Regions from separate parts of the Kocuria flava genome, predicted to be linked through region 1. Evidence: riboswitches for the same ligand, from Rfam matches in the RefSeq annotation. Region 1 holds a riboswitch; the other holds the start of a gene.
What was found. A riboswitch is a leader RNA that binds a small molecule or an ion and turns the genes downstream of it on or off. The one in region 1 is predicted to bind S-adenosylmethionine.
Positions count from the first base shown of each region.

Region 1 (4,373 bases):
CTGCTGGCCTCGGCGCTGCGCCACGCGCTGGTCGAGGAGGTCGTCGTCGTCGCCTTCCTCGCCGACCGGCTCACCCGGCTGGGCTGGCGCTGGCCCGCGGTGCTCGCCGCGACCGCCGTGTTCCGCGGGCTCTACCACGTCTACCAGGGCGTCGGCCCGTTCCTGGGCAACGTGGTCATGGGCCTGGTCTTCGCCGAGCTCTACCGGCGCACGGGCCGGGTCATGCCGCTCGTGGTGGCGCACTTCCTGCTCGACGCCGTCGGCTTCCTCGGCAGCGCCTGGCTGCTGGGCTGAGCCCCCGGGCCCGGCGGGACGCGGTACGGCGGCCCGCAGGACGGCGCGAGGGGCGGCGTCCGGCGGCTCCCGGGAGGGGAGAACCACCGAACGCCGCCCCTCGTGGTCCGGGCGGGCGGTGCCTCAGATGGTCACGGCCCCGTCGGGGGTCGTGAACGTCACCTCGAGCAGCCCCGGCGTGCCCTCCGGGTAGCGCCACTCGACCTCGAGGTCCTCGAGCACCTCCTCGACCGGCGCGCCCAGCCAGTCGGTGACCCGCTCCGGGGAGCCCGCGATGGACATCCCGTGCAGGCCCACGTCCGTGATCCGCGCCTGCGAGGGGTGCATCTCGGGGGCGGAGTCGAAGTGCACCATGAACGGCAGCTGCGGGTCCGCGATGAGACCCTTGACGCCGATCTGGTGCCACTGCAGGCACCGGCCGTCCGGGAACACCCGGTGGCCCGGCACCGCCTCGCGCCCCAGGCGCCGCTCGAACGGGGCCAGGTCCTCGACCTCCACGACCCAGCCCAGCCAGCCGCCGCCGGCGGCGGAGCGGGCCCGCACGGCCTGCCCGTAGGGCGCCTTCTCGGCCGCGGGGTGCTGGAGCACCTCGACGACCTCCACGTACTGGTGGTTGGTCAGCGGCAGGATCATGTTGCGGGTGCCGAAGCGCGGGTGCACCCCGCCCTTGACCGGCTCGATGCCCAGCCGGTCGGCGATGCGCTCCGTGGTGGCCTCGAGGCCCTCGGGGCGGCAGGCGTAGGACACGTGGTCGACTCTCATGGGCACATCGTGGCACCCTGTGAGATTCGTCTCCAAATCGGCTCGTCCCGCCCCGACACGGGCCCGCCCGGGCCGCACCGCGCACCGGCGCAGCACCGCCTCCCGGGCCGGTGCACGATCCTGCCCGGCCCGGTGCGCGCAGCGTCCGGGGCCGCCGCGCGGGCCCCGTCGGGCGGCCCCGGCTTGACGCCGCGTTCCCGGACTCAAGAGAATGAGCCGCAGGTCATGAGCGCCAGCACCGAGCCCCAGCTAGCTGGCCGGCAACCCTCCACCGCGGTGGGGTGCCCTGGGTGAAGACCAGGCTCCTCGCGCCCGGCGAGCGAGCAAGCGCGGGTCCTCGGTGCCCGGCCGCAGCCGGCCGCACCGCTCCGGCCGGACACCGGACCCCTGACCATCCGCAAGGAGCTCACGGCATGTCCGAGTCCCCCCGCACCACCACCGACGAGCGGCCCACGCCCGAGAACCCGGGCGGCTGGTCCTTCGAGACCCGGCAGATCCACGCCGGCCAGAGCCCCGACCCGGTCACCGGCTCGCGCGCGCTGCCGATCCACCAGACCACCTCGTTCGTCTTCCCGGACGCGCAGGCCGCCGCGGACCGCTTCGCGCTCGCCGAGCTCGGCCCCATCTACACCCGGATCGGCAACCCGACCACCGAGGTCGTCGAGAACCGGATCACCGCCCTCGAGGGCGGGGTGGGCGCGCTGATGCTCAGCGCCGGCCAGTCCGCCACGAGCTTCGCGGTGCTCAACCTCGCCGGGGCCGGCGACCACGTCGTGGCCAGCCCGAGCCTCTACGGCGGGACGTTCAACCTCTTCAAGTACACCCTGCCGAAGCTGGGCATCGAGACCACGTTCGTCGAGGACCCGGACGACCCCGAGGCGTGGCGGCGGGCCGTGCGGCCCACCACGAAGGCCTTCTTCGCCGAGTCGATCCCCAACCCGCGCAACGACGTGCTCGACATCGAGACGGTCGCGGGCCTCGCCCACGACGCCGGGGTCCCGCTGATCGTGGACAACACCGTGGCCACCCCCTACCTGGTGCGGCCCTTCGAGTGGGGCGCCGACGTCGTCGTGCACTCCGCGACCAAGTTCCTCGGCGGCCACGGCACCGCGATCGGCGGGGTGATCGTCGACGCCGGGCGCTTCGACTACGGCCGCGACCCCGAGCGCTTCCCCGGGTTCAACCAGCCGGACGAGTCCTACGGCGGGCTCGTCTACGCCGAGACCCTCGGCGCGGACGGCCCGTTCGGCGTCAACCTCTCCTACATCCTCAAGGCCCGGGTGCAGCTGCTGCGCGACCTCGGCTCCTCGATCTCCCCGTTCAACGCGTTCCTCATCGAGCAGGGCACCGAGACGCTGTCCCTGCGCATGGAGCGCCACGTGGCCAACGCCGAGGCGGTCGCCCGGTGGCTCGAGGCCCGCGACGACGTCCGCTCCGTCTCCTACGCCGGGCTGGCCTCCTCACCGTGGCACGCCCGCGCCCGCAAGTACGCCCCGCGCGGGGCCGGGTCGATCGTGGGCTTCGTGCTCGACGGCGGGCGGGAGGCCGGCTCCGCGTTCGTCGACGGGCTCACGCTGCACTCCAACGTCGCCAACATCGGCGACGTCCGCTCGCTGGTGATCCACCCCGCCTCGACCACCCACAGCCAGCTGCTGCCCGAGGAGCAGCTGGCCGCCGGGGTCGAGCCCGGCTTCGTGCGCCTGTCCGTGGGCCTGGAGCACGTCGAGGACATCCTCGCCGACCTCGAGCAAGGCTTCGCCGCCGCCGCGGCCCGCGGGGGCGCGGCATGACGGTGGTCCTGCCGCGCGGCGCGGCCGCCCCCGGACCGGTCCGCGAGGACGGGGTGCTGCGCCACGCCGAGATCGGCACGCTGGAGCTCGAGTCCGGGTTCCGGCTGCCCGGGGTGCGCCTGGCCTACGAGACGTGGGGCACCCTGGCCCCGGACGGCTCCAACGCCGTGCTGGTCGAGCACGCCCTCACCGGCGACACCCACGTGGCCTCCGGCCGCGCCCGTCCCGGCGCCCCCGCGGACGAGCAGCGCGCCGCCGAGGCCGGCGGCTGGTGGGAGGGCCTCGTCGGTCCCGGTGCGGCGATCGACACCGACCGGTGGTTCGTGGTCTGCGCCAACATCGTCGGCGGCTGCTACGGCTCCACCGGCCCCGCCAGCCCGGCCCCGCCCGAGGTGGACCCCGAGGGGCGGCCGTGGGGCTCGCGCTTCCCCATGATCACGATCCGCGACGCCGTGCGCGCCGAGGAGGCCCTCGCCGACGCCCTGGGCGTCGGCGCGTGGCGGCTGGTGATCGGCGGGTCGATGGGCGGGGCCCGGGCCCTGGAGTGGGCCGTCACCGTCCCCGACCGGGTGCGCGCCTGCGCCGTGATCGCCGCGTGCGCCCAGTCCAGCGCCGAGCAGATCGCCTGGGGGCAGGCGCAGAACCTGGCCATCCGCCAGGACCCGGACTTCCGCGGCGGCGACTACTACGACGGCCCCGCCCCCGTGGCCGGCCTCGGCCTGGCCCGGCGGATCGCCCACGTCACCTACCGCTCCGCCGCGGAGCTGCACCACCGCTTCGGGCGCACCCCGCAGGGGGAGCGGGACGTGATCGGCGCCCGCCCGGCCGAACGAGGCCGCTACCAGGTGGAGAGCTACCTCGACCACCAGGCCTCCAAGCTCGCCGGGCGCTTCGACGCCAACTCCTACCTCGTGGTCAACGAGGCCCTGATGTCCCACGACGTCGCCCGCGGCCGCGGCACCCTCGAGGAGGCGCTGGCCCGCGCCTCGTGCGAGTGGCTCGTGGCCGCGGTGGACTCCGACCGGCTCTACCTGCCGCACGAGTCCGACGTCCTGGCCGCGGCCCTGCCGGGGGAGGTGCGCCGGCGCACCCTCACCTCGCCCTCCGGTCACGACGGGTTCCTCATCGAGGGCCCCCAGCTCGGGAAGCTGCTCGTGGAGACCGTCCTGCGGGAGGACTGAGCCGTCCGCGGCGGGTGGCACACTGGGGACCATGACCGACGCCCCCGCCGATCCCACGACCGCCCACCCCGGTGCGGCCCCCGCGCCGTTCGCCGTGTGGAGCAACGACGCCGACGCCCGCCCCGGGACCCCGCTGCTCGTGCTGCTGCACGGCTACGGCTCCCACGAGCAGGACCTCATGGGGCTGCTGCCCGCGCTGCCGCCCGAGTTCAGCGTGGTCTCCCTGCGGGCCCCGCAGCCGGTGCAGGCGGGCTACCAGTGGTTCCCGCTCTCCGGCGAGCTCGGCTTCTCCGCCGAGGCGGTCGTGGAGGCGGTGCTCCCGGTGGCCGCCTGGCTGCGCGAGCGC
Region 1 covers NZ_CP013254.1:1,829,208-1,833,580, forward strand. The annotation lists gene AS188_RS08130 (CPBP family intramembrane glutamic endopeptidase) at 1-294, shown strand, start outside; gene AS188_RS08135 (VOC family protein) at 418-1,056, opposite strand; SAM riboswitch class IV at 1,278-1,392, shown strand; gene AS188_RS08140 (bifunctional o-acetylhomoserine/o-acetylserine sulfhydrylase) at 1,470-2,846, shown strand; gene metX (homoserine O-acetyltransferase MetX) at 2,843-4,027, shown strand; gene AS188_RS08150 (alpha/beta hydrolase) at 4,059-4,373, shown strand, end outside.

Region 2 (4,373 bases), 520 kb from region 1:
ACAGGGTGTTCATCGGTGCGTCTCCTTCTCTCGTCCGGAGTGGGCCGCGGCCCACTGCTCCAGGAGGGTCCGGTGCGGCTTCACGAAGTGCTCCTCCGCGAACTTCCCCTGCATGAGGGCCAGCTGACTGCGCTCCTCGCGGTCGTAGCCGATCTGCGTCACCGAGTGGTCCCGACTTCCCAGGCTCGGCCGGTAGATGCGGCCGGCCGCCGCATTGGCGTTGTAGATCTCCGGGCGATAGATCTTCTGGAACGTTTCCATCGTGCTGATGAGACCGATGAGTGCCAGGCTGGAGTAGTCATTGAGGAGATCGCCCCGGAAATAGAACGCCAGGGGTGCGACCGCGCCGCGGGGCATGAAGTAGCGGACCCGCAGTCCCATCTTCTCGAAGTATCGATCCGTCAAGGAGGATTCGTCCTGCCGGTACTCGACCCCGAGGATCGGATGGTGGTTCTCGAGCCGACGATACGTCTTGGTGCTCGAGACGCTGATGCAGATCACGGGCGGCTGGGCGAACCGCTCGCGGTAGGCAGCGGAGTCCAGGAAGTGCGTGAAGAGCTTCCCGTGCAATGCGCCGAAGTCATCGGGGATGCTGGACCGGGACACCTTCGCGTGGTGTTCCGGCAGCACCACGCTGAAGTCGTAGTCCCGGAGGTAGGACGAGAAGTTGTTCCCCACGATCCCGTCGATGCGCACACCGGACAGCGTGTCGAGGATCTGCACGTCGAGGACCTCGATCAGGGGGAACACCGCGTCGTCGCCGTCGGCGGCGACGTGCAGGTCCACGGAGACGATCTCGATCTCCACGGCATAGCGATCCCGGCTGGGATTGTCCCAGTCGGCCAGGTCGTTGAAGCGATTGTTGATCATTGTCAGGGTGTTTCGGAGGTTCTGCCGACGGTTCTCGCCGCGGGCCAGGTTCGCGAAGTTCGTCGTACCCCGGGAACTGGACGACGGGCAGTAGTCCTCATCGAAGCGGGTCGTGCTGATACCGAACGTGAAGTCGTTCGTCCTGATGGTCTGCTGCATCGATTCCTCACTGTGGACCGGGGGCCTGCCGTCCAGGTCCGCACTCGTCTCGAACGTCGTTGCCTGCTGCTCGTGCACTGCCCTCCCGAAGGCCGCCTCAGTCATGCTCCTGGCACCCCCGGCGCTGCCCGGACGACGTCGGTCCGGGCCTGCGGGCTGCCGGTTCTCCGGGCCGCGGCGGTGACGCGGTGCTGACCGGTCCGGGGCGCGCGGGGATCGCCGGGTGGTGGACGCGCCCGACGGTGGGGTGCCGGGCCAGGTGCTCGGCGACCGTTCGCGCGGTTCGCCCCGTGGCGGTGCCGATGGCCCCGATCCCGCCCTCCAGGGCCGCCAGTCGGTTCTCGAACACGGCAACCGTGGGGTTGCCCGTGCGGCTGTCGGTGAACCCGGGAGTCTCCAGCCGGAACACCGAGGCGGCCGTGGCGTGATCGGGAACGCGGTAGGCCGCCGTCCGGTGGATGGGCACGGCCACCGGCCGGCAGGGGACCTCGGGCTCGTAACCGGCGTGGACCTGTTGGGTGGCGTGGTGAGTCATTCGATCCTCCATCGGTCCTGGCGGTAGCACCGTGTCCGCCGGTCCCGGTGTCCCGGGGTCGGCCGACTGGTTGCTGCGGCGTCGTCGAGCCAGATCTCTCGGCCGCTCTGGATGGTGTGGTGCGCTCATCCCACTCGATGGACGGCTCTGCAGTCCAACGGACGGTGGGGCGGCTGTCACAAAACCACACGTCGCGAAATCTTCGGGCCGGGCGGTCGCGCTCGGCCGATGTCGGGCCGTGTTTGTGACAGGTTGTGACGGCCGGCCGCCCGGCCCTCATCGTGGGCTCGGCGATGTTCCGGCGGAAGACCAGGGCGTCGTCGACGACGTGGTGAACGGCGTCAACCGGATCCCGGGAGCTGGGCACGGAGCCATCGGATTCGTCCTCCGGCACCACAGGAGGGCTCTCCCCGGCCGCGCTCCTCAACCGTGGCAACCTGCGGCGTGTGACCGAGCTCGACCGCACCGGCCTGGGCGAGGTGCTCGTGCAGGAACTGGGCAGGGTCGACACTGGAAGGAGCGGTCATCGTGATGGTCCTCTTCGAGAGTGCTGTGGAAGGTTCACTCGAAGGATCACGCGGTGACCGCCCTCGTCTATGACGACGCGCTCACCGGGCTACCCGTACACAGAGATGATGGACGCAGGTTCCGGCGGTGGTGTGGCTCGCCCTTACACCGACGCCCGCAGGTGTTGTCTTCCAGTGGATCTGTCCGCCCCCACCGGGGCCGTGAACCGTATGGCCAGACGGAGCATGACTTGATAGGAGCCTGACCGGGAAGTCGCCCCACCTCTGTGCTGTCTGCCCCATCTGACCGACGGTGACCAGTTGCTCTTCCATCACGGAAAGGATCACCGGTCATGACGATCATGACAGTGCCACCGGCGGCGGCCAACCCTTCTGGGAACACGAACCCGGGACGGTATGCCGGGGTCGACACACACCGCGACACCCACCACGTGGCGGTCGTCGACGAGCTGGGCCGGACCGTGGCCGACCGGCAGTTCGTAGCCACCAACACCGGGTATCGGCAGATCGTGGACTTCCTGCACGACCACGGGCCCGTCCTTGCCGTCGGCGTGGAGGGCACCGGCTCCTACGGAGCCGAACTGGCCCGGATCCTGGCGGCCGCGGGGGTGACCGTGATCGAGGTGATGCGCGCCAACCGCCAGCACCGGCGCCTCAAGGGCAAGTCCGACCCGCTGGACGCCGAGCAGGCCGCGCTCACCGTGGCCGCCGGCCGGGCCACGGTGGTCCCGAAGCAACGCGACGGGCTCGTGGAGTCCTTGCGGATCCTGCTGGCCGAGCGCACCTCGGCGACCAAGGCCCGCACCGCGGTCCTCAACCAGATCCACGCCCTGCTGATCACCGCTCCCGGCGACGTGCGCACCGACTTCCACCGCTATCACGGTCAGAAGCTGATGGACGTGCTCGCTCGCACCCGCCCCGGACCCGGCGATGACCCCGACCAGCTCGCCCGTGCGTCGCTGAAACGCCTGGCGGGCCGCCACCGGGTCCTCACCGAGGAGATCACCGTTCTGGACGACCAGCTCGCGCAGATCGCGGCCCGACTCAACCCCGCCCTGCTGGCCACCCACGGGGTCGGGCCCGTGGTGGCCGCGACCTTGCTGGCCACCGTCGGGGACAACCCGGACCGGATCGCCACCCAGGCGCAGTTCGCCGGCCTGTGCGGGGTCGCCCCGATCCCGGCCTCCTCCGGACGGACCCACCGGCACCGGCTCTCCCGGGGCGGGAACCGCCAAGCCAACCATGCCCTGCACCGGATCGTGCTGATCCGCATGCGCTTCCGCGAGCCCCGCACCATGGCCTACTTCGCCCGCCGCCGAGCCGAAGGACTGGCCGACCGCGACATCATCCGGTGCCTGAAGCGCCACATCGCCAACGAAGTCTTCGCCCTGCTCACCCATCCGCCTGCCGATCCCCTCCCGGGGCCGCTGCTGCGCCGGCAACGCCAGGCGCTGGGCATCCGCCTCACCGACGCCGCCCGCACCCTGGAGGTGCCCTACCAGCGGCTACGGCGCCTGGAGCCGGGCACCCGCACCGATCCCGACCTCGTCCACCGCTGTCAGCACTGGCTCGAGGAGACCGACCAGCAACGCCTCAAAACCGCTTGACGCCAATAGGAGCATCCACTATCAGGGGCTCAACTGGCCCACCTGCCGGGTCAGCAACTCGTTGACAGTCTCGGAGGCCATGTCGGTTCCGCTCGAAGTTTGAGCTGTTTGTCCGTGTGAAAAGTGAGCACCTCTTGGGGTTGTTCTAGTCTGCCGGTCCGGTCTCGGTGACGGAAGGCAGGGTCTCGATGCTGGTGTGCCGGATGCGGTAGCTGGTGCCCTTGGTGGTGATGATCTCGGCGTGGTGGACGATGCGGTCGATCATCGCCGCGGCGATCGTGGTGTCGCCGAAGACCTCGCCCCATCTCGAGAAGGGCAGGTTCGAGGTGATGATCAGCGAGGCCTTCTCGTAGCGGGTCGAGACCAGCTGGAAGAACAGATTCGCGACCTCGGCCTCGATCGGAACGTAGCCCAGCTCGTCGATGATGACCAGCGGGATCCGGGCGATCTTGGCCAGTTCCGCTTCCAGGCGCCCGGTGGCGTGGGCGGTGTGCAGGCGGGTGATCCAGCCGGTGGCGGAGTTGAACGCGACTCGGTGCCCGGTCTGGGCCGCGGCGATCCCCAACCCGGTGGCCACATGGGTCTTGCCGGTGCCCGGGGGCCCGAGCAGCACCACATTGCCGGCCTGCACCAGGTACGCCCCGGCTTCCAGGCGCGCGATCACACCGCGGTCCA
Region 2 covers NZ_CP013254.1:2,351,793-2,356,165, reverse strand. The annotation lists gene AS188_RS10505 (methionine synthase) at 1-13, opposite strand, end outside; gene AS188_RS10500 (DUF1852 domain-containing protein) at 10-1,029, opposite strand; gene AS188_RS17520 (PLP-dependent transferase) at 1,127-1,564, opposite strand; SAM riboswitch class I at 1,570-1,682, opposite strand; gene AS188_RS10490 (IS110 family RNA-guided transposase) at 2,424-3,698, shown strand; gene istB (IS21-like element helper ATPase IstB) at 3,844-4,373, opposite strand, start outside.
Region 2: linked by a shared signal. The riboswitch ahead of AS188_RS17520 (PLP-dependent transferase) and the one ahead of AS188_RS08140 (bifunctional o-acetylhomoserine/o-acetylserine sulfhydrylase) in region 1 are both predicted to bind S-adenosylmethionine.